DNA from 3 places in the Glutamicibacter endophyticus genome. Region 2 is predicted to be linked to each of the others. Evidence: riboswitches for the same ligand, from Rfam matches in the RefSeq annotation. Region 2 holds a riboswitch; each other region holds the start of a gene.
The links. Region 2 has a riboswitch for thiamine pyrophosphate ahead of ACJD00_RS14505 (3-oxoacyl-ACP reductase). Riboswitches for the same ligand answer to the same signal wherever they lie in the genome.

Region 1: another riboswitch for thiamine pyrophosphate. It lies ahead of ACJD00_RS12520 (ECF transporter S component); the one in region 2 lies ahead of ACJD00_RS14505 (3-oxoacyl-ACP reductase).
Region 3: another riboswitch for thiamine pyrophosphate. It lies ahead of thiM (hydroxyethylthiazole kinase); the one in region 2 lies ahead of ACJD00_RS14505 (3-oxoacyl-ACP reductase).

Annotation. Positions count from the first base shown of each region.
Region 1 is NZ_CP174200.1:2,684,177-2,691,924, reverse strand. It holds gene ACJD00_RS12545 (Na+/H+ antiporter subunit D) at 1-1,275, shown strand, start outside; gene ACJD00_RS12540 (Na+/H+ antiporter subunit E) at 1,292-1,915, shown strand; gene ACJD00_RS12535 (monovalent cation/H+ antiporter complex subunit F) at 1,912-2,181, shown strand; gene mnhG (monovalent cation/H(+) antiporter subunit G) at 2,181-2,567, shown strand; gene ACJD00_RS12525 (DUF4235 domain-containing protein) at 2,590-2,841, opposite strand; TPP riboswitch at 2,918-3,040, shown strand; gene ACJD00_RS12520 (ECF transporter S component) at 3,119-3,742, shown strand; gene ACJD00_RS12515 (ATP-binding cassette domain-containing protein) at 3,739-6,072, shown strand; gene ACJD00_RS12510 (type 1 glutamine amidotransferase domain-containing protein) at 6,157-6,858, opposite strand; gene ACJD00_RS12505 (TetR/AcrR family transcriptional regulator) at 7,091-7,678, opposite strand.
Region 2 is NZ_CP174200.1:3,104,064-3,111,811, forward strand. It holds gene ACJD00_RS14480 (ABC transporter ATP-binding protein) at 1-383, opposite strand, end outside; gene ACJD00_RS14485 (DedA family protein) at 537-1,232, shown strand; gene ACJD00_RS14490 (DUF2695 domain-containing protein) at 1,234-1,620, opposite strand; gene ACJD00_RS14495 (pyridoxal phosphate-dependent aminotransferase) at 1,719-2,957, opposite strand; gene ACJD00_RS14500 (LLM class flavin-dependent oxidoreductase) at 2,967-4,274, opposite strand; gene ACJD00_RS14505 (3-oxoacyl-ACP reductase) at 4,271-5,065, opposite strand; TPP riboswitch at 5,111-5,205, opposite strand; gene rlmN (23S rRNA (adenine(2503)-C(2))-methyltransferase RlmN) at 5,513-6,811, opposite strand; gene ACJD00_RS14515 (HAD family hydrolase) at 6,878-7,576, opposite strand.
Region 3 is NZ_CP174200.1:52,952-60,699, reverse strand. It holds gene ACJD00_RS00310 (aldehyde dehydrogenase family protein) at 1-1,418, opposite strand, end outside; gene ACJD00_RS00305 (hypothetical protein) at 1,514-3,115, shown strand; gene ACJD00_RS00300 (GntR family transcriptional regulator) at 3,112-3,474, shown strand; TPP riboswitch at 3,510-3,604, shown strand; gene thiM (hydroxyethylthiazole kinase) at 3,594-4,379, shown strand; gene thiE (thiamine phosphate synthase) at 4,391-5,032, shown strand; gene thiD (bifunctional hydroxymethylpyrimidine kinase/phosphomethylpyrimidine kinase) at 5,029-6,465, shown strand; gene ACJD00_RS00280 (uracil-xanthine permease family protein) at 6,502-7,748, shown strand, end outside.

The DNA of each region.
Region 1 (7,748 bases), 420 kb from region 2:
CCGGTGTCGATCTTTCACCCGACCTACCTGATTCTGCTGGCGGGGGTGTCGAATGCCTTCATGGCCGGGGATCTGTTCAACCTCTATGTTGGCTTCGAAATCCTGCTGACCGCCAGTTATGTGTTGTTGACCCTTGGGGGCACCGCCGAGCGGATCCGTGCCGGTGTCACCTACGTGGTGGTATCGGTCGTTTCCTCGGTTTTGTTCCTCACGGCCATCGCCATGGTCTATGCGGCAACCGGTACGGTGAACCTGGCTGATTTGGCGGTGAAACTTCCCGAACTAGACGAAGGTCCCCGGCTGATCCTGCACTCTTTGCTGCTGATCGCTTTCGGCATTAAGGCGGCGGTTTTCCCGCTCTCCTTGTGGCTACCTGACTCCTACCCGACCGCCCCGGCGCCGGTAACCGCGGTATTCGCCGGATTGCTGACCAAGGTCGGCGTCTACGCGATTGTGCGTTGCGAAACGCTCCTATTCCCGGGAGGGGCGCTGAATCAGGCGCTACTGGTGGTCGCCGCCTTGACCATGGTGGTCGGTATCCTCGGTGCCCTGGCGCAGACGGACTTCAAACGTATGTTGTCCTTCACCCTGACCAGCCACATTGGTTATTTGATTTTTGGTGTTGCGGTGGGCACCGAATTGGCCGTCGCCGCAACGATCTACTACGTCGGGCACCACATCATTGTGCAGACCTCACTGTTCATGGTGGCGGGGCTGATTGAACGTCGTGCCGGCAGCGCCAACGTGCGCAAGCTGGGTTCGCTGGCGAAGATTTCTCCGGCGTTGACCGTCTTGTTCTTCATCCCGGCGATCAACCTCGGCGGCATTCCACCATTGTCGGGCTTCCTTGGGAAGCTTGGACTTCTGCATGCCGCGGTGGAGACCGGGGGAGCGCTGAATTGGCTGGTGATCGCCGCTGGTTTGCTCACCAGCCTGCTGACCCTACTGGCCATTATTCGCGTGTGGGCCCGTGTGTTCTGGCGACGTGCCGCCGATGCCGAGGAGCCCACCGAGTCACTGGTGGCCGAAGCCAAGGAGATCAGCGACCTGACCTTCCAGGGTGGCGCCGAGCGCCCACAGTTGGGCTCGACCAAGGCGCGGGAAGTCGAAGCCAACGCCCTGCCGTGGGGAATGCGTTGGGCAACTGCCTCACTGGTGGTCGCGGGATTGGCCCTGACGGTTTTCGCCTCACAGGTTTTCGCATTCTGCCAGCGCGTCGCCGCAGAACTGCTGGCACGTGAACCGTACATCACCTCGATCTTGACCGGGCAGTAGGAAGGGAGTGGGAACCATGGAGACTCCGAATAGCAAAGATCAACGCATCGATGATGCGCTCGATCCCGTTGGCATACGTCACCGTGCCACCCTGCGCGAAGAATGGCCGCTACTGATCCTGCTGGTGTTGGTGTGGGGTGCTCTCTGGCGAGATTTTTCGCCGGGGAATCTGCTCTTCGGTGCGCTTATCGCGGTGCTGATCACCACGCTCTTCCCCTTGCCCCCGGTGGTGCTGCCGGGACGCTTGAACCTTTGGTACTGCCTCAAACTGTTCGTGTGGTTCATTGGTGAAGTGGTAGCCGCCAGCGTCCATGTTGCGTACCTGGCCCTGTTCAAGGGGCGGGCGACTCGTAGCTCGTTGATCGCGGTACCGCTGCGCACCGAGTCGGATCTGATCGTGATGACCGTGGGGCATGTGCTCACCCTGATCCCCGGGTCCTTCGTCGTTGACGTGGACCGACGCAGCTCCACGTTGTATCTGCACTACGCGGATACCGAGGATGAGCAGGCCGTGGAGCGGGCGCGAACCCAGATTCGCGATATCGAACGCCGATTGATCATGGCCATAGGCAGTAAGAGCGAGTACGAGGCAATCAAAGCCGAGTGCGGACCGAAGTTTTCGGCGAGGAAGGCACAATGATGACCGAGATAGTGATGTGGGTATGCGGCTCGGTGTTATCGGTCGCCTTGATCCTATGCGTCATTCGCGTGGCGAAAGGCCCCTCGATCCTCGACCGAGTGTTGGCCTTGGACGTGATGCTTTTGATCGTTTCGGCCGCGGTCTGCCTGGAAATGTATTACAACCGGCACCTGGATAACGTGCTTTTCGTCGTGGTCGCGTGCACGGTGGGCTTCATCGGTTCGGTGACCGTCTCACGCTATGTAACCGATCAGAGGAACGCCTGATGGACGCCTTTCTGGATGTGCTCGCTGCCGTCTTCCTAATCATTGGTTGTCTGCTGTCTTTGGTGGCTGGTATCGGTTTAATGACCTTCCCCGACTTGCTCACCCGCTTGCATGCCGCGACCAAACCACAGGTACTGGGGTTTCTGCTGATCTTCATTGCCCTGGCCATCCACCTACGCTCCTGGGCCGTGGTGCCCGTGCTGGCCTTGGCCTGGGGGATGCAGTTGCTGACCGCACCGGTCTCCGCCCATATGATCGGCCGCTCGGGCTACCGCACGAAGCACGTGAGTCACAAGTCGATCTATAGTGATGAGCTCGCCGCAGCGATCCGCGCGGTTGAAGCCGAACAGCGGCATGACCAAGGCCCGCCACCGGAACAGCAGTGACGGGCCTTAGGCTACGTAAAAACTACTTCTTCGTGAGCTTCGACAGCGCCTTATTTGCGCCGCGGTCGGCGATCACCTGAATGACTGCGGCCACCGCTGCGGAGAATACGGCAAAGGAGATTGCCTGACGCATCGTGGCCTCGGCCTGCGCATCCTTTCCGCGTGGGGCATCGTTGCCGGTGAAACCCTTCCAGGTGCGATCCACCAGCTTCGTGGCCAGTGCACCGGCACCGAGTGAAACCAACATGGTGACGATTTTAGAAACGGCGTTCATCGTGCTCCCTCTTGTTCATATCCGGTCCTCTGCTTACCCGTCTCCAGCTTACCTGCGCTAAGCTTGGGGCGCAGAACCATTCCGACAGGGGAGCGCCATGTCCTTTAACAAGGACCAAAGGCGCTGAGAGTGCGATAGATCGCAGACCCTCGAACCTGCTCCGGCTAATACCGGCGAAGGAAGTCGAGCATCTCGGATGCGGAAACCCGTTTCGGCCCATTTAATAGGACGCGCGGTTTGCGTACATCCCCCCTCCTTATCTCAGGAGGAGACCATCATGAGTACTTCAGCAATTAAGCCCCGTGCCAGTTGGCGCGTGGTAGATATCGTCATCGCCTCGGCCATCGCAGTGGCTTCCGGTGTGGTTTTTTGGGCGTGGAACGCGAGCTACGGCTTTGTATCCCTAGGCTTCGTCGCCTTCCCGCCAGCCGCCGCCTTCGTTTCGGGCATGTGGCTTTTCCCGGCAGCCCTGGGCGCCTTGATTATCCGCAAGCCCGGTGCCGCTTTGTACTGTGAAATGCTGGCCGCAATCATCTCGGCCTTGCTGGGTTCCCAATGGGGACTGACCGTCCTGCTCTCCGGGCTCGTACAGGGTCTGGGCGCCGAAGTAGTCTTCGCGGCCGTGCGCTACCGGAAATTCACCCTGCCCGTGGCACTTATTGCCGGGTTGATGTCCGGATTCTTTGGAGGGTTCACCGAGGCCTACGTACTGGCCTACTACGAGGCCTACACCCCGTTCATGAAGTTCTTCCACGTACTGGCCATGTCGATCTCCGGCATGATCATCGCTGGACTATTGCCATGGCTGGCCACTCGTGGCTTGGCCCGCACCGGTGCGTTGGGTGCGCTGGCTAGTCGTCGAGCGCACCTGGAAGGGGCCTGGCGGGGACAGAGTCGATGAGTGCCGGGCTGGGGGAACAGCGTCCTGCGACGGTGCGCACCCAAGCCTTGGCCGTCTCTGCCGAGAACTTCGGGTGGCGTCATGCCGAACGTGAGCAGCCCGCACTTCAAGGCCTCAACCTTAGTATTCCCGCAGGGCAGAAGGTGCTGCTGCTCGGGCCCTCGGGGGCCGGAAAGTCCACGCTGCTCTATGCCCTGGCCGGCATCCTCGAAGTCGATGAACTGAGCGAAGCCACTGGGTCCTTGCGGGTGGGAGGCCAGGATGTCTTTACCGCCAAGCAACCGGTCGGGCTCATGCAACAGGACCCGGAAACGCAGATTGTGCAATCACGGGTTGTCGACGATGTTGCGTTCGGCGCCGAAAATCTTGGCATGGACCCGGAACTCATTCGCGAACGGATCACCCCGGCGCTGCAGGCCGTGGGCTTGGGCGCCCTCGACGGGGAGCACCGCACCGCCCATCTCTCCGGTGGACAAAAACAGCGCCTAGCGCTCGCCGGGATCTTGGCCATGGAGCCGGGGTTGATGCTGCTGGACGAACCCACGGCCAATATCGACCCCGAGGGTGTGCCCGCCCTACGCGATGCGGTACTTTCGGCCGCCGAGAGTACCGGCGCTACGTTGATCGTGGTGGAGCATCGGCTCGAGGCTTGGGCCGATGCGGTAGACCGCGTGGTGGTGCTGGCCCCCGGAGGCGGCGTTGCCCACGATGTTGACCCGCAGGCACTGTTCAGCGACCGGCAGTTGCGCGCCGAGCTGAGCGCTGCCGGCCTCTGGGTGCCGGGCATCGTCCCGGAGACCACCGTGTTTGCCGGCACCCCGGGGGTGGAGCTATTGCATGCGCAAGATCTCGTTGCCGCGCGCTCGGCGCAGGCACCGAAGACCGCCGCAGTGGATCTGCAGATTCGGGCCGGAGCTGCCTACTGTATTCGAGGAGCCAACGGAGCCGGGAAATCCACCCTGGCGCTGACCCTCGGAGGGCTGCTCGAGCCTTCCAGCGGCACCTTGCGAGCCAGCGAGGACCTTGCCGGGGAACTTTCCGAGCAACCCTTTAGCTGGAAGGCCGGAAAGCTCATTGCGCGCATTGGAACGGTGTTCCAAGAGCCCGAGCACCAGTTCGTCACGCAGAGCGTGCGTGAAGAGCTGGAGTTTGCCCCGCGCCGGGCCCACGCCGCCGATCCCGCGGCGCCGGCCTTCGACGAAGAGCGGATCGCCGCCCGAGTTGATCAGTTGCTGCGCCGCTTGCGCCTCGAAGACCTCGCGGAGGCGAATCCCTTCACCCTCTCCGGTGGGGAGAAACGTCGGCTGTCGGTTGCCACCGTGCTGGCCGCCGACCCGCAGGTGCTGATCCTCGATGAGCCCACCTTTGGACAGGACGCCAATACTTGGCGAGAACTGGTGCAGCTACTCATCGAGGCTCTCGAAGCCGGCACCGCGGTCATTGCGGTAACCCACGATGAGCAGTTCTCCGCGGCCCTAGCCTCCCAAGAATTGCAGTTGCCGGCGCCACGTGAAACTTCTGAGGCCACCGGACGGCCGGGCCCAATGCTCGATGCGCCGTTGGGGGAGTCATGGTTGGCCGGTATCAATCCGCTGGCGAAGCTTGCCGCGGTGGCTGCCGCCACCCTGCCGTTGGTGTCCACCATGGACTGGGTCTCTGCCTCTGTGATTATTGTGGCGACCCTGGTGGCACTCCCGCTGGCCGGACTGCGCCTGCTCTCGTTCCTGCGCCGGGCGTGGCCGCTACTGGCCGCTGGCGCGGTGGCCGGCTGGGGTGTGGCGCTGGTGGGCGAGGACGCCGGCCGAATCCTGTTGCATCTTGGGGTGTTCACGGTGACCGAGGGCTCGGTGGCCGCCGGTGCGGCGACCGGGCTGCGAGCTATCGGCTTGGCGATTCCCATGGTGCTACTCGTGGCCAGCACCAATCCGAGTGATCTCGGCGGGGCGCTATCTCAACAACTGCGAGTGCCGCACCGTTTCGTGTTGGGCGCGCTGGCAGGGATGCGCTTACTGGGCCTGCTCACCGAGGAATTCACCACGCTGGCCTTGGCCCGGCGGGCCCGAGGTGTCGGGAACTTCGGTTCGCCGCGGCAACGCCTACGAGCTCAATTGGGTCAGTGTCTGGCGCTATTGGTGCAGGCGGTACGGCGTGCCTCGCGGCTGGCGGTCACCATGGAAGCCAAGGGCTTCGGTACCGGGGAACGCACCTGGATTCGTAGCGTGCACTTTGGGCTGCGAGATCTTCTGGTGATCGTGGCCGGAGTGGTGCTCGGCGCCGGAGCCATTGCCGCGGCGTTGGGCGCTGGGACCTTCCACCTGGTGTGGAGTTAATCCAGCGATGCGCTCGGAGCAATGACAGACAACTAATGCGGCACCCGGTACCTCAAAAGGCTCGGGTGCCGCATTTTTGTGTCTTTATACGCTGGCCGGTGTTTCGAGCAGTGCGGTGACCTTCTGCGCGGTCTCCTTGGCGGAGCTGGGGTTTTGGCCGGTGACCAGCCGACCGTCGGTTACGGCGTAGGAGACGAAGGGCAGCGTCGCCTTCTCGTAGAGCGCGCCGCGCTTCTTCATTTCTTCCTCGGCGTTATACGGCACGAGCTTATCGACCCGGGCCAGCACTTCTTCTGTCCACGCGAAGCCGGTGACCTTGCGGTCGGCTACGAGCAAGGAACCATCGGAAAGCGTCGTGTTGAGCAGCCCGCAGTATCCATGGCAGACCGAGGAGACGACTTTACCTTGCTCCCACATCTCGCGGGTGATGCGCTGCAATCCCTCGCTATCCGGGAAGTCAAACATGACGGCGTGGCCCCCGGTGAAGTAGATCGCGTCATAGGCTGAGGAGTCGATCTGCTCGGGGCGCAGCGTGTTTTCTAGTAGCGCCATGCGTTGCGGATCGTGGTGCCAAGCCTTGGTGGCCTTGTCATAGCTCGGAAATTTCAACGACCGCGGTTCTAGCGGCGAGGCTCCGCCCAGCGGGCTGACGATATCCTGCGCGAAACCATGCCCGGCAAAGACTTCCCAGGCGTGAGCGAGCTCCGAGAGCCAGAGCCCGGTCGGGTGCGACTCATCGTCGTAGTGTGCAACGTTCGTGACGACGTGCAGAATGCGTTTGGTCATGAGGATCTCGTTTCGATGATCGTGGGGTGGCGTTGGTGCAGAACCGGATGATGCGGCGATGGGTGGACAGTAACTCGTTTGAGGGGCAAGTTGCTAGGTGTCTCGATAACTCGCAAGGCGGGCACAGCCAACGGTGGCACGAGGCGTCCCGAAGAAATTTGCAGTGCGTATCGGCAGACTACGAATGGATGTGAGCGCTGTCAACACCTTGCGTCCTGCACTACTCGGCTCGCTAAGGCTGGCCCAGCGCAAGGATCGCCAGTACTGCATCTCGCACCCGAGCGGCCACCTCCTCGGTCGGGGCAGGGCGATACTTCCCGTCGAGGTGGAGGAACGCCAGCCCGTGCGCTAAACCCCAGAGGGCGGTGGCCAGTTCCGCTGAGGCCTTCGCCGGCAGCATGCGCTCAAGTGCCTCGTTGAGGACCGTGTGGAGTGCCTGAGAGGCTTGGACGCGCGCGCTATCGCTTTGATCGCATTCGTTGCCGAACATGAGTCGGAAGACCGCGGGGCGACGCAAGGCAAAGTTCACATAGGCGACCCCGAGCTCGGCCAGTGCTTCAGGTGCTGCAGTCACGTTGGTGTGCGAGGCCAGTGTCTGTGCTAGCTGCTCGCGCAGGTCCTTGAATCCTTCGACGGCCACGGCGGAATCCAACGCTTCTCGATCCGTGAAATGACGGTAGGGCGCGGTGGGGGAGACTCCGGCTCGTCGCGCGACGGCGCGAAGCGAGTAAGGCTCGCCCGACTCGAGTATGTCGACCGCCGCGCTAATGAGCGCGGTACGTAGATCCCCATGGTGGTACGAACTCTTCAATGTTGACACTGCTAACCTTCCCGTCTACGCTCAAATGTGAGCACTGCAAACATACCGCATGTGCTTGGGGAAGTCATGC
Region 2 (7,748 bases):
GTCAGCCGCGCCCGCTCCATCACTTCGTTCACCCGTTCGGGGACTTCGTGCATGGCGGCGATCACGGTGACCGTTTCACGTACCGTGAGATCGCGTAGCAATCCTCCGGTCTGCAAGACGGCGGATAGCCGGCCGCCGAGTACCGCCTGCTTAGGCTTCAGCCCCAGCACTTCGACCTCCCCCGAGGTGGGAGTGCTCAAGCCCAGGATCATGTCCACCGTGGTGGTCTTCCCGGCGCCGTTAGGCCCTAGCAGGGCCATGATTTGGCCCGAGGGAATCGACAGGTCGATCCCGCGGACCGCATGGACGGTGTCACCGAGACCGGTAAAGGTTTTAGTCAGCCCCGACAGTGTCAGGGCCTGGGTGGCTGTCTGTGTTTCCATGCCTCTAGTCTTCGCCACGGCACCTAACCGGCAGAAGATCAAAAAGTCATGTTCCACCCATGACAGCTGTCATGCCAGAGCCGGGCAAAGCATAACGTGAGGCTGCCTACTTGTCATGGGAAAAGCCCAGCAAGTTCCCGTACTGTAAGAAGCGTGCTTGATCTTTCCTCCTTGCTTTCGACATTCAGCAATCCCGGAGTGATGCCCCTTGGCGCGGCGTTCCTCCCCGATTGGCTGAACCCTGCCGTATTCCTCAACAACCCGGCCCTCGGCCCTTGGGTCTTGCTCTTGGTGTGCGGCATCGTCTTCGCCGAAACTGGTCTTTTGGTCGGGTTCTTCCTGCCTGGCGATTCGATGCTTTTCACCGTGGGCATGCTCATCGCCACCGGAACCATCCATATTCCGTTGTGGGTCTTCTGCCTCGCGATTTTCGTTTGTGCCTTTATCGGGGATCAAACCGGATACATTATTGGGCGAAAGACCGGGCCAGCGCTGTTTAAGCGCGAGGACTCCCGGTTCTTCTCCCAGTCCAATGTGCAAAAAGCCCACGAATTCTTCGAACGCTTTGGCGGTCGTGCCGTGATTTTGGCTCGCTTCGTACCGGTCGTGCGTACGTTCGTGCCGGTGATCGCCGGCGTGGCCGAAATGAAGCGTTCCACCTTTGTCGCTTTCAACCTCATCGGTGCAGCGCTGTGGGGTATCGGCGTCACGCTACTCGGTTATTGGCTGGGGCAGATCGACTGGATCGAGCACAATATCGACCTGATCTTCATCGTGATCGTGCTGATTTCCTTGATCCCGATCGCAGTGGAGCTATTGCGTGCCCGCAAGGGTGTCGTCAAAAAGTAGTTCATCGATACTGACCGCCGCCCCACTGTATACCGCGGCGGATGAGCCAGTTTTCGCAGGGTCTGGTGCAGCCCCGGCGCACGCCGGTGCACACCAGCTCTTTCTGCCCGTCGTCGGGTTCCCAGCTTTCCAATTCGTAGGCCCCGTCCTCGTCCTCGTCGTCTTCGTCGAGTTCGTCGGCGGGGCTGACTAGGTTCATAAGCACCTCACAGTCACAGAACCCGCCCAGCTCGGCCAGTTTGCGTTCCAGTGCAATGGCGCGCGGCGCCATCGTGTCGCGGTAATAGGCGCTCAGCCGCAAAGTTTTATCGCAGCCCATTACACCGAACATGCGGTAGAGGTAGCAGTACAGGCATTCGTGTTCCACAACGGGCAGTGGCTCGGTCATCACGGTTCCTCACATCGATCCAGGGTCAGTGCACCCAGATTCGCTGTAACCCCCTCGCAACCGACGCGCCGCGGAACGAACTGTGGATACCGCCGCCGCTAGCCGGCGAGCCCGTGGCGCGTGAGGAATGCGTCGATCCGTTCGATGGCTTGCGCGATGGCTGTTGGCCCGGCGGCGAAGGACAGCCGAACATAACGATCTCCGGTCGCGGGGTCGAAGTCGTTGCCGGGGGTGAGCGCCACCCGTGCCTCATCCAGCACCGCCCGACAGTACGCCGACGCACTAGCGAAGCGTTCGACTACCCGCGGAGCCAATCGGCCATAGAGGTAGAACGCTCCATCCGCCGGAGCGGCCGAGTCGAAACCGAGCCGCTGAAGATTCTGCATCACCAGCTCCCGGGTTGCCGCGAACTCGGTCACTCGTTCACGAGCTTCGGCCAACGAGGACGAACTAAAGGCGTGAAGCACCGCCCGCTGCGCCGGGGCCGGTGCGCACAGGGCCAGGTTCGAGGCCAAGGCATCCACGGCACAGATCAGGTCATCTGGCACCAGCATCCAGCCCAACCGCCAACCGGTCATTCCCCAGAACTTGGAGAAGGACGAAACCACGAGACTCTCACGCGAGTATTCCCAGGCGGTGTGGGCCGGACGCTGCGGATCGAACTCGATCCCGTGATAGATCTCGTCGCTGATCAGGCGTACCCCATGCCGTTGGCACCAGTGCGCCAGCTCGGCCAGCTCGGCACCGGAGAGCATCGTGCCGGTGGGGTTCGCCGGGGAGGCGATCACCAGACCGTCGAGCCTACCGTGTTCGGCGAGCGCCGCTTCGAGTGAAGCGACGGTGGGTTGGAAGCGCTGCTCCTCCCCGGTGGCGAGGTCCACTACCTGCAATCCGAGCGCGCTAAGAATGTTTGCGTAGGCTGGGTAGCCCGGACGTGCCAACGCGACCACGTCGCCCGGATCAAAGGCGGCGAGAAAGGCCAACTGGAAGGCTCCGGAGGAGCCGGTCGTCATCACTATATTCTCCGCAGGCAGTTGCACCGAATACTGCCGTGCGTAGTGCTCGGCCAGAGCTGCCCGGGTCTCGGGTAGACCGCGAGTGGGCGTATACCCAAAGTCGGCGCCCTCGGCGTGGAGCTTGGCCGCGGCCGCGTTCACGGCTGCAGGGGCTCCCCCGCCGGGTTCCCCCACGCACAGCGAAATAACATCAATACCCTGAGCCCGGAGTGTGGAAACTCGATCGACTATGTCCATAACCTCGAAGGGTGCCACCGCACCGCGGGCGGAGACCTTAAGGCGACTGACGGTGTGCTGCGATTGTTTCCCACTCTCTGACATATGCCGAGCTTACCGCTCATGCCCCTGAGCGAGATGCGAACGTAGCGTACTGCCCTGATACCCCATGCGAAATCTGCCACGACGCTGCAATTCTGGGACGACGAGATCGACGAAGTCGCGAAGTCCCTCAGGCAAACTCGGTGGCATCAAGTTAAAACCGTCGGCCGCGCCAGTATCCAGCCATAGTTCAATCTCATCGGCGATGCTCTGTGGTGTGCCGATCATGGTGCAGTGACCGCCACCGGCGGCTAGGAATCCCAACAGTTCTCGCACCGTGGGTCGATGCACCTCGATCAGCCGCAAAATGGTCGCATAGCGTCCTTTGGGTCCGGTGAAATCGGCCAGCGGCGGTAGTGGCGGCACCGGCTCATCCAGCTCCCAGTCACTCACATCCTGCTGTGTGAACAGTGCCAGCTGGCGCAGTCCCTGCTCTACAGGTAGTAGCTGGTCCAAGGCGCGCTTCTTGGCGCGTGCTTCGCCCATGCTGCGCCCCACGTAACAGACCAAGCCCGGCATGATCAGTGGGCCGTGTGGGTCTCGGTCGTACCGGCTCGAGCGCCGCCGCAAGTCTCTGGCGTACTCAACGCCCATCTGGTGGTCCGCGGCCACCGCATAGATACCCTCGGCGTACCGTGCTGCCATTTCACGCCCGGGCTCCGAAGCTCCGGCCTGGAAGATAACCGGTGGGCCGTGCTCGTGGGACACCGGAACGTTGAGTGGGCCGTTGACTGCAAAGTGTTCACCACGGTGTGCGATGGCGCGCGCTCCGCTGGGATCCATGAAATGCCCCTCTCGGTCCACCCGCAGGGATTCCATGGGCCAGGAGGCCCAGAGATCGGAGAGTACCCGGATAAATTCATCGGCCCGTGCGTAGCGTTGGGCATGCTCGGGAAGTGCTGACATCGAGTGGTTCTGAGCTTCACTATCAAACATGCTCGTCACCACGTTTACACCAACTCGGCCACCACTGAGTTGCTGCAGGCTGGCCAGCAGTCGCGCCGCATGGAAGGGCGTGTAGAAACTCGAGGAGACGGTACTGATCAGCCCAATACGCCGGGTATGCTGGCTCAGTGCGGTGAGAAGGGTCAACGGTTCGAAGAACCAGCTCGGCGATTCGGCAGCCCTGCGTGGGTCGAGGCTCTGCCCATCGGCAAAGAAGACCGCATCGAATAGTCCGCGTTCGGCCAGTTGGGCCAATTCGATGTGATAGTCCAGCGTGCCTAGGCGTTCAGCGGCCGAGGACCGGTGCCGCCAAGCGGCCTGATGGTGTCCGACCCCGTAACTAAAAAGATTCAGATGTAACTGTTTCAGGCTCATCCCTTAACCAGTCCACCATCGACGATGAGATTCTGTCCCGTCACGCCACGCGCCCACTCGCTGGCAAAGAAGAGCACCGCGTCGGCCAATTCCTCCGGTGTCGTAACCCGACGGGTCGGAGTACCTGCAGCAATGTAATCAAATACGTCGGCAGGGGTCGCAGCGGACGCGTCCGTGGTGCGTAGCAGACCCCCAGAAACCATATTCACGTTGATGCCCTCAGGCCCGAGATCTTCGGCAAAGGTGCGGGTCAATGAGAGCAGTGCCGCCTTGCCCGCGGTGTAGTCGTGATACGGAACCACCGGGTGCTGGAACAGGTTTGTGCCAATGTTGATAACCCGCCCGCCTCCGGCCGCGCGCATCGACGGAAGCACGGCCTGAATCGCTGCGACCGGTGCGAGCACCGACCCGGAAAATTGCCTTTGCAGGTCCGACGGACTCAGATCGGCCGCCTTCGCGCGTGCATTGCCGTTGAAGGAGAAATCAAAAAGGGCATTGTTGACCAGCGTGGTGATCGGCATCCCGAAATGCTGCTCACCTGCGGTCACGGCTTCCTTCAGTGTTTCGGGCTGGTTGAGATCGGCGTGCAGCGCCAGAGCCTGCTGCGGAAACTGCTCAGCGAGTTGCTCCGCTGCCTCTTGCGAGCGGTGGTAATTAATCAGCACACGTGCCCCGGCGCTCAAAAAGGCGTGGCTGATGGCACGGCCTAGGCCGCGGCCAGCGCCGGTGACGAGGACGAGTTGCTCACCAATGAGTGGGGTACGTGCCACGGTGGCAGGTTGGGTGCTCATTCAGGCTCCTTGCGTTAAGGAGGCGAACGGGAAGAGTGCAGCGGGCGACACCCACTAGGACAATCCCTTCGCCAGTACTAACTGGATCAGGTTCAACGGGTGTACTCTCAGCCGATGTCTCGGCACCCCGTGTCACTACCTCCACTCCTACCAGCAGGGCACGGCGAAGGACGAATGTTTCAACATGCCGTACACAGCTTCCGGAGGGCTATCAACAAATACTCCACATCATCTGTGGATAAGCGACAACTCGTTGATAACCGGCAGAATACGCGAATTTACGCGGCTAATTTAGGCCAAGGCACGCTGCGCGCATGTGATCTATGTAAAGTAATTAACAAGTTATCCACAACCCTGCTTGCTCGAGCTAGATGACATGGGTGGATAAACTTCAGGCGGCCACTTCCCTTACCGGAAGTGGCCGCCTGAAGTAGAAACTGTTGCGGGTTACGAGTCGCCGTCGGCGGCCAGCTGGCCGCAGGCTCCGTCGATTTCCTTGCCGCGGGTGTCGCGCAGGGTCGTCGGGACCCCCAGCTCGTCGAGCCGACGCACGAAGTCCCGGGTGATCTCTTCCTCGGAGCGGGTCCACACGGAGCCGGGTACCGGGTTCAACGGAATCGGGTTCACGTGCACCCAACCGCGGCCTCGAGCGTTGAGCTTCTTGGCCAACAGTTCGGCGCGCCAGGCGTGATCGTTCATGTCCTTGATCAGCGCGTACTCGATGGAGACGCGGCGACCGGTTTTCACGTAGTAGTCATAGGCGGCATCCAGTGCCTCGTCGACCTTCCAGCGCGAGTTCACCGGGATCAGCTCGTCACGCAGCTCATCGTCCGGGGCATGCAGCGACAGCGCGAAGGTCACCGGAACGTTTTCCTCGGCCAGCTTGCGGATGGCCGGAACCAGCCCCACGGTGGAGACCGTGATACCGCGGGCGCTCATCGCCAGCCCCTCGGGGGCTTCGGCAACCATGCGGTGCACGGCGTTCATCACGCGCTTGTAGTTGGCTAGCGGCTCGCCCATCCCCATGAACACGATATTGCCTACGCGCTCCTCGGGGTGCTTCTGTCCTCCCAGCCCACCTTCGGCGATCACCCGGTTGGCCTGCACGATCTGGTCCAGGATTTCCGCGGTGGACATGTTGCGGGTCAACCCGGCCTGGCCGGTGGCGCAGAACGGACAGTTCATGCCGCAACCGCACTGCGAGGAGATGCACAGGGTGATGCGGTTCGGGTAACGCATAAGCACCGATTCGACGAGCGACCCGTCGAAGAGCCGCCAGAGGAACTTGATGGTTTTACCGTCGTCCGTGGTCAGCCGCTTCACCTCGGTCAGCAGCTTCGGGAACATTGCCGAGACCAGTTCCTCGCGACCGGCCTTGGGCAGATCGCTCATGGCCTCGGGGTCGGTGGTGTAGTGCTGGAAGTAGTGCACGGAGAGCTGCTTGGCGCGGAACGCCGGAAGCCCGAGCTCCTTGAGCTTCTCCTGGCGCTCGGCCAGGGTCAGATCAGCTAGGTGCACCGGCGGCTGCGAGACCCGACGCTTGGTGGAGAACTGCAGTTCGGGGCGGCCGTCGGCGCCCATCTGCTGCTTCCACCCCTCGGCCGTGGGGATCACCTGGGCGCGCCCTTCGGCCTTGGCCCGCGATTGAGAAATACGCAGTTGCTGGGCGCGCTGGGCGGCGGCCTGCTCCTGGCGCAGGGCCTTGCGTTCGGCCGCGGACAGTGTGGTGGAGTTGCTCGAAGTCATCTCTTCCATTGTTTCATGCCTGCGTCTAAGAGCAACGGTGAAGTTGGGCACCTTCGCGCCGGTGGGCTATTGCTGGGGCGTGAGGCAACCAAGTAGCTCCGCAAGCTGGTCCATATGGCTGAAGGTGTGCTGGGCTCCGGCGGCACGCAGGGTTTCGGACGAGGCATGGACTGGACCGCCGGGGCAGAATCCGAGCACCGTGGCCCCGGCCGCAACTCCGGCCCGCACCCCCGAAACGGTGTCCTCGATAACCAGCGCCGTGGTCGGATCGATGCCGATCCCGGCGGCAGCTGCCAGATAGACGTCCGGAGCGGGTTTACTGCGGGGTTGATCCATGCCGCTGTAGAGTTGCCCGGCGAAGAGCGGCAGCAGCCCGGTCATCTCCAATTGCATGGTGGCCTTGCCCAGGTCCGCCCCGGTGGCGCAGGCGATCCGCGAATCGAACCGGTCCGCCGCTGCGCGCACGGCCGCCGCCGCCCCATCGATGGCTTGCAGCTGAGCGCGCAGTTGGGCATCGCGGCGGGTGCGGAACTCGGCCAACCAGTCCTCGGTGATCCACACGGAACTGTGCTGGAAGATCAGCTCCCGCTGATCCCGTAACGCCCGGCCGATAAAGAGCTCGATGCACTCCTGTGCGGAGATCGCCCACCCCAGTTCGTGCAGCATCGTCCGCAGCACCGCATTGGTGATCGGTTCGGAGTCCACGAGTACCCCGTCGCAGTCGAAAAGTACCCCGCGCACGCTGTTGCTAATTATCTGACTCATCCTTGCCTTTCCGTGCAGATCCCCTCCGCCAAGAGCGCTCCGAAACATCGATGTGGCGGGCGGCACATTTTTATTGATGAAATTCCCAGCTTTGGATCCTACTACTGGTCAGCTTCGCCTATTAGACTGACGGGCGGGGAAATTGGGGACCGTCATCATCGCCCGTTCGCGC
Region 3 (7,748 bases), 470 kb from region 2:
ATAATCTTTCGCTTAGCCCATGAATATGGAGGATATATTGTGCTGAAGGTGTCGATGACCGTGGTCTTGCTCAGTTCTGGCCGCATCTGCGAAAGCCTCTCGAATCCATGCCGACCGTGATACGAGCCCATCCCGCTGGCACCGACCCCACCGAAGGGCAGTGCCGGAATGATCGTTTGCGCCATGGGCGCGTTATGAACAATCGCACCTGCGCGCACCCGATCCGAGAAGATTGACTGCAGCCGTGGATTCTCACTCATTAGGTAGGCCGCCAGCGGGGTGGGCCGAGCGGCAATGAAATCCAAGGCTTCTTCGAAGGAGGATAGTTCGATCACGGGCAAGATCGGCCCGAATATCTCCTCGCGCATCAGCTCGCTGTCTAGCTCGACGTTCCGCAAGATCGTCGGGGCAATGCGTAGCGTTGCCTCATCGAAGGTGCCACCGTGGGCCACGGTGCCCATCGACAATAGTCCTCGCAGGCGCTGGAAATGACGATCGCTCACAATACGCCCGAGATCCGGGTGTGCGAGCGGCTCCTTGCCGTAGAAGGAGGTGATCGCCTTGCCCAAGCGATCCACCAACGCGTCGGTATCCCCGATGGACAGGACATAATCCGGGGCCACGCAGGTCTGTCCGGCATTCATGAACTTCGCGTAGGCGATGCGCTTGGCCGTGGGCAGCAGGTGGTTATCCACTACGGTCGGGCACTTACCACCGAGCTCAAGGGTGGTGGGCGTGAGATGTTGTGCCGCGGCGGCGGCCACGATACGTGCAACCTTCTCGCCGCCGGTAAAGAAAATATGATCCCAGCGCGCGCTCAGTAGTTCGCTGGCCGTATCACTGCCACCCTCGCACACGGCGTAGACCCGCGGATCGAGGTAGAGCGGCAAGAATTTGGCCAGTGCCCCGCTCGTGGCGGGGGCGACCTCCGAAGGTTTGATCAGCGCCGCATTGCCGGCGGCGATAGCAGCTACCAACGGCGCCAACACCAACTGCAAGGGGTAGTTCCACGGCCCGATGATGAGCACGACCCCAAGGGGCCGCGGTTCCACCTTGGCCATGGCTGGCTGCAGCGGCAACGGAACCTTGACGGTGCTTGAGTCCATCCACTCGGAAAGATGCCGCTGCGCGTAGTCAATCTCGGATTTGACCACATCAATCTCGGTGAACTTCGCTTCGGTGACGCTTTTGCCAAGGTCTTGCTCGAGGGCGCTGAGGAAATCAACCTCGCGCTCCTGAAGCATCTTTTCCAAGCCGCGCAGTTGTTGTGCACGGAAGCGTCGCGGGTGGGTGATCCGAGCGTCCGAGGCTTGGCGCAAACTCGCGATGACCTGCTGGATGCGCGCCGGATGTTCATCGACCGGCGGGGCGTGATCGCCCACCGGTTCGGGAAGCGGAGTAGAGGTAAACAAGCCCATAAACATGAGAGTACGGCACCGGACGGGCTTCGCGCGGACGGCAACCTGTCTTTTGTATCAAACTGTTGATACATTAATTGGGGAAAGGTGGATCCATGACTAATCCCTTGAGCGCTCAGTTGGGTAGCTTTGCCGTTGCCGCATTGATTTTCTATGTGATTCTGCGCGGCTTAGCGACGGGAAGGAACACAGATCGTCTGGAGCTAGCCAGACGGCACGCCTTCTGGTGCGCAACGATCGGCTTCTTTGCCAGCACTTCAGCGAATTCGCTTGACGCGCTGCAAAGCATCCAACTGCATGAATCTCAGCCACTGGGTATACCCGAGGCCGTGGGAGTTGCCACCACCCCCGCACTGTGGGTGGCTTTTCTTTACTTCGCCGGGCAATTCACCTGGCCCCGCAAGCTTGCTCCGCAACGCACCGCTTCCCTCGAACCACGCACGCTCTCGGGTTTGATCCCCAAAACCCTGGTTGCGGTGATGCTCAGCGTCTTTGCCGCCGGCCTCGTCGCCCTGCACAGCGTGCGTGATGTCCCGGGCCTAGCGCCCCGACCCGAAATCACCGAGGGCGATGGAGAAAACTACTCCATCACCCACTCGGCCCAGCCCGGCCTACGCGATTCCGCGGAGCTGCTGCCCTACCTGCTATTGAGTCTCGTGGCGCTTCTGGTGGTTGCACTGATCGCCACACTGGTCATCTTGCGCCGCAAGCCACTGGAGGGAATCACCGAACACGATAATCGGCTGCTGCGCATCACCTGGCTCAACCGGCTGTATCGCACCGTGACCGTGCTTCTGGCCACGACCGCCGCTCAGGCCTTGCACTACAAGGCGCGGTGGCTCTACGACCGGTCTACAGAGTTCCTCGACGGGCTCGGCGGCGGAATCGACTATATGGATCGGCTCGAGAGCGTTGCCGGCCGCTGGGACGAAACGGCGAACTACGCCGTCCTGGCCATCTCCTTCGGCATGTTGCTCTGGCGCCCACCAACGAACTTCGAGGCGCGCCGCCGCCAGGCAATCTCCCCCTTCGGACGGCTGCGTGAACAACTATTCGCGGTGCAGTACATGAGCGCTACGCTGGCTCTACTGGTAGCCGCCGCCTTCTGGCAGATGTTGCCGAGCACCGGACCTGCAAGCATGCCCACGGCTGAACGCACCACGGCTATTTTGCTCCTCATCACGGCAGTAGCCTTCTTGTATCTACTGATCAACGCCGCGTACCTGCTCTACATGATCATTCGGACGCGAACTCTGGGGCATCTGGCCAGGCCATCGGCCCCCTTGCCCCGATGGACCTATATCAGCGCCGGAATTGCTGTGGCAGTAACCCTCTACTTCCTGCTAAATCCCCCGCTAGATATGTTGTGGGGCTTTGTCACCCCTACCTGGTGGATCCCGCTCGTCTTAGTTAGCGCGCTTGTCGCGGCATATGCGGGTTTCTGTGCGCTCATCCGTGCAACAAAGATCCCCTGGAACGTCACCGCGCAGCAAGAAATCTGGTACCGGCAGGTTCTGGAATTCCGCTCGCTCCGCGTGGTGACCGGGGCCATCGTGTCCATGTTGCTACTGGGGTATCAACTGTTGAACGATTTCGGATTAGTCGGCGTGGTGATCTGCTTTGCACCCGCCGTGCTGGCCTTGCAGCGCCCGGCAACCCCCAAGATGCAGAGATCCAGCTCTGTAGGGATTCGATGAGCGCCAAGATTACCGTGGACCTGGATGCTGCGTTACCTCCCTACGAGCAGATCCGTAGCCAGGTCGCCACCTTCATCGCCTTAGGCGAGCTACCCGAGGGGAGCAGACTCCCCACGGTTCGCGCGCTGGCCACCGATCTAGGCGTGGCAACCGGCACCGTCGCGCGCGCCTATAAGGAACTCGAGGCTCAAGGCCTGGTGCAGTCACGGCGACGGGCCGGCACGGTGGTGGCCGCCGGTCACGCTAAACCGCATATGGAGCGGGATATCCTGCAGGCCGTGGATGACCTACTTGCCTTGGCACGAGCCCAAGGCGTCGATGAGACCACACTGATCGCGCTTATTCGGCGCCGGTCATGAATTTGTGATCTGCCGCGAGGTTACGTACGCTCGCATCGAGTGACACGGGGTGTCGGCGCCGCCGACTGAGATGAGACCCGTTGAACCTGAACTAGGTCAAACTAGCGGAGGGATGTCGCATGAGACTATCTGTCGTTGCCGAACGCATGCGCGCGCAACAACCCTTGGTGTTCTGTCTAACCAACGTGGTGGTCAGCAACTTCACGGCAAATGTATTGCTGGCCGCTGGCGCGGCCCCCGCGATGACCAATCTGCCCGGGGAAGCCCGCGAATTTGCCAAGGTGGCCTCCGCGGTGTTGGTCAACCTCGGCACCCCGACCACCGAACAAATGCGCGCCATGGAGCAGGCGGTTGCCGGGGCCAACGAGGCAAACACCCCATGGATTCTTGATCCGGTGGCCGTCGGTGCCCTTGGCGAGCGCACCGATTTTGCCCGCAGCCTGCTGCCAGCTCGGCCCACCCTGATCCGCGGCAATGCCTCGGAGATCCTCGCACTGGCCGGCTTTGAATCCGCCGGCCGCGGCGTTGATTCCACCGACAGCGTCACGGCCGCAATGGATGCCGGGACCGACCTAGCGCGCCGCTACGGCAGCGTCGTTGCCATATCCGGTCCGGCCGATGCCATCATCGAGGCCCACCGCATCACCCTCGTTCATACCGATGGTTTGGCGCTGACCAAGGTTACCGGCGGCGGGTGTGCCCTCGGAGCCTTCACGGCCGCCATGGTCGCCGCCAGCGACGAGGTCTTTGAAGCGGCCGTGTCCGCCCACGCTTGGTATGGACTAGCCGCCGAACGTGCGTGGTCGCGTTCCCGCGGACCTGGAAGCTTTGCAGTGAATTTTCTAGATGAGCTGGGCGAGGTAACGCCCAGTGACATCGACTTCGTACGACATGAGAAGCATTAGAGGACTGTTGAATGCGTGAACTTGGCCCCTACTTAGTGGCAAATACGGCAAGCTGCACCCCGCATAGCACCCTTGAAGTGATCGCGCAGGCGGTCGCCGGTGGCATTCAGTGGGTGCAATTGCGCGCGAAAGAGGAAACCGCGCGGGAATTCTATGAGCTGGCCATCGCGGCCGCCGAACTGACCGAGGGCAAAGCCGAACTGCTGATCAACGACCGGATCGACGTCTATTTGGCCGCCCGTGCGGCGGGTGCCGCGGTCACCGGTATCCACATCGGGCAGAAGGATCTTCCGGTTCGGGTGGCCCGCACGCTGATTGGCGAAGGCATTATCGGGCTCAGCGCCTCCTCCGACGATCAGCTGGCCCAAGCCGCGCGTGATGCGCAGGCCATCGACTATCTGGGCGTCGGAGCCATCCGAGCCACACCAACCAAAAAAGACCACCCAACACCTATTGGGATCGATGGCTTCCTGCGTGCTGCCGGTCGGGTAGATCTTCCCTGCGTCGCCATCGGCGCCCTGACCGCGCAGGACGCCAGCGCCCTGCGTCAAGGCGGAGCCGCCGGCATGGCCGTGGTTCGCGCAATCTGCGCCGCACAAAGCCCCGAAACCGCAACCCGTGAACTGATCGACGCTTGGGAGTCCGCCCGATGAGCCTGAATATTCTCTCTATTGCCGGATCCGACCCCTCGGGCGGCGCCGGGATCCAAGCCGACCTGAAAACCATCGCCGCCTGCGGCGGCTACGGCATGAGCGTCATTACCGCACTGACCGCCCAGAACACCCAAGGTGTACGGTCTGTCCATGCCATCGAGCCAGAGTTCGTCGGTGAGCAGCTCCGTGCGGTCAGCGAGGACGTGCGGATCGATGCGGTGAAAATCGGGATGCTCTCCAATGCCGCAGTCATCGCGCAGGTTGCCGACTGGCTGGCTCACATCGAGGTGCCGGTGGTGCTCGACCCGGTTATGATCGCCACCAGCGGAGACTCGCTACTCGACGCGGACGCCACGGCGGCATTGCAACAATTGCTTCCCCGCGCCACGGTGCTGACCCCGAATATCGACGAGCTGGCCGCTCTCAGCGGCCAACCCGTCCCAGAGCGGTGGGAAGAAGTTATTGAGCTTGCGCGGCAGCTGGCCGATCGCCACGATGTGCTCGTCGTGGCCAAGGGTGGCCATCTGAACTCCAGTAGCTGCCCGGATGCCCTTGTAGGGGCCTATGGCGTTCTCGCCGAATATTCTTCTCCGCGCATAGATACAACTCACACGCATGGAACCGGGTGTACACTTTCCTCCGCGCTGGCCACCTACTACGCCGCGACATCCGACTGGTCGCAGGCGTTGGAGATGGCCAAAAGCTACCTCGCCGAAGCCATCTCAGGGGCGGCGAGCCTGCAGGTCGGCTCCGGGCACGGCCCGGTGGATCACCTCGGCGCGCTGCACCGCGCCGCCGGTTCGCAGCCGGGCGATCCGATGCTCGAATGGTGGGAGCGTATCGCGGATATTCGGGCGCAGATTGACGACCTTGAGTTCATCCGCCAGCTCGCCAATGGCACGTTACCGCGCGCGGACTTCGACTACTACATCAACCAAGATGCCCTCTACCTGCGCACCTACGCCAAGGTACTGGCCCGCGCCAGTGAGATCTCCAGCGACATCGAGGCCCAACGCTTCTGGGCCATCGGTTGCACGGGCATCCTCGACGGGGAAATGGAACTGCACCGCGGCTTCCTGCCGCACTTCAGCGATACCCCGTCGGAAACCACGCTGAACTACGTCAACCACCTCAGCAGCTGCACCGCCAACTATTCCGAGCTGATCGCCGCAATCCTTCCCTGCTACTGGATCTACCAGGACGTGGGCCAATGTCTAGCGGCCGCCAGTCATCCAGAGCACCCCTATGCGGCGTGGCTGGCCGAGTACTCCTCCCCGGAATTCGACGCGGCCACCACCAAGGCGATCGATCTTGTCCGCGCGGCATGGCGACGCGCCGATGCGGCCACCCGTCAGCGCATGTGGCTCGCCTTCGAACGTTCAAGCCGCCATGAGCTGTACTTCTTCGCCCAGGCGGCCGCCCGCGTAGAATAGGCGAGGCCAATTCCGGCCATGGCGGAAGGAACATAGGTGGGCTGGACAGTACACGGCGACGGCAAGTCGATCACCCCGGGCGAGGTTGTCGCCCCGAATGAGCGGTTGCACTGGCCGCAGACCATCTCGATTGGCACCCAGCACATCTTGGCGATGTTCGGGTCAACCATCTTGGTCCCCACCCTGACCGGCTTCCCGGTGACCACAACCCTGTTTTTCACCGGGCTCGCCACGATCCTGTTCCTGCTGATCACGGCCGGCAAGGTACCCAGCTACCTCGGTAGTTCCTTCGCCTTACTGGCACCGGTGGGTGCCACCATGACCTCCGGCGGGGGCATGGGCCCGGCACTGGGTGGCATCGTGATGACTGGTGCCCTGCTGTTGCTCGTCGGTGCCATCGTGCAGAAATCTGGCACCGGCTGGATCCACGCGCTCATGCCACCGGTGGTGATGGGCACCATCGTCGCGCTGATCGGGCTGAACTTGGCCTCGGCCACCCTGACTCCGATGAAAACAGTGCCGCTGACCACCTTCGGCACGGTGCTGGCCATTGTGATCGCCACCGTCGCCTTCAAGGGCCTGCTCGGGCGCCTCTCGATTCTGGTCGGGCTGGTCGCCGGCTACCTGCTGGCCATGGTCCAAGGCCAGGTGGATTTCTCCGCCGTGGGCGAGGCCCCGTGGATCGGCCTGCCGCAATTCGCCACCCCGGTCGTCGACTTCTCCGTGGCCTTGATGTTCCTACCGGCGGTCTTCGTGCTCGTGGCCGAGAATATCGGTCATGTGAGCACCGTGGGCCTGATGACCAAAACCGATCTCAGCGGCTACAACGGTCGGGCGCTGATGGCCGATGGCGCGGCCACCGTGATCGCCGGCTTCGGTGGCGGCTCGGCGACCACCACCTACGCGGAAAACATTGGCGTCATGGCCGCCTCCCGGGTGTATTCCACCGCCGCCTATTTCGTGGCAGCGATCGCGGCCATGGCCCTGGCCTTCCTCCCCAAGTTCGGCGCCCTGATCTCCACCATCCCGGCAGGTGTGATCGGCGGTGCCGGCATCGTGCTCTACGGAATGATCGGCATCATCGGCGCACGCCTGTGGATCGAGAACAAAGTCGACTTCCAGAACCCGATCAACCTGATGACCGCGGGCTCCGGTCTGATCATCGCCATCGCGGTAACCGAAGAGATCAGCTACGGCCCAATCCAGCTTGGCGGTATTGCCATGGGCACGATCGCTACGCTCGTGGTCTTCCATGTGATGACGACGATCACCCGGTTGCGCCA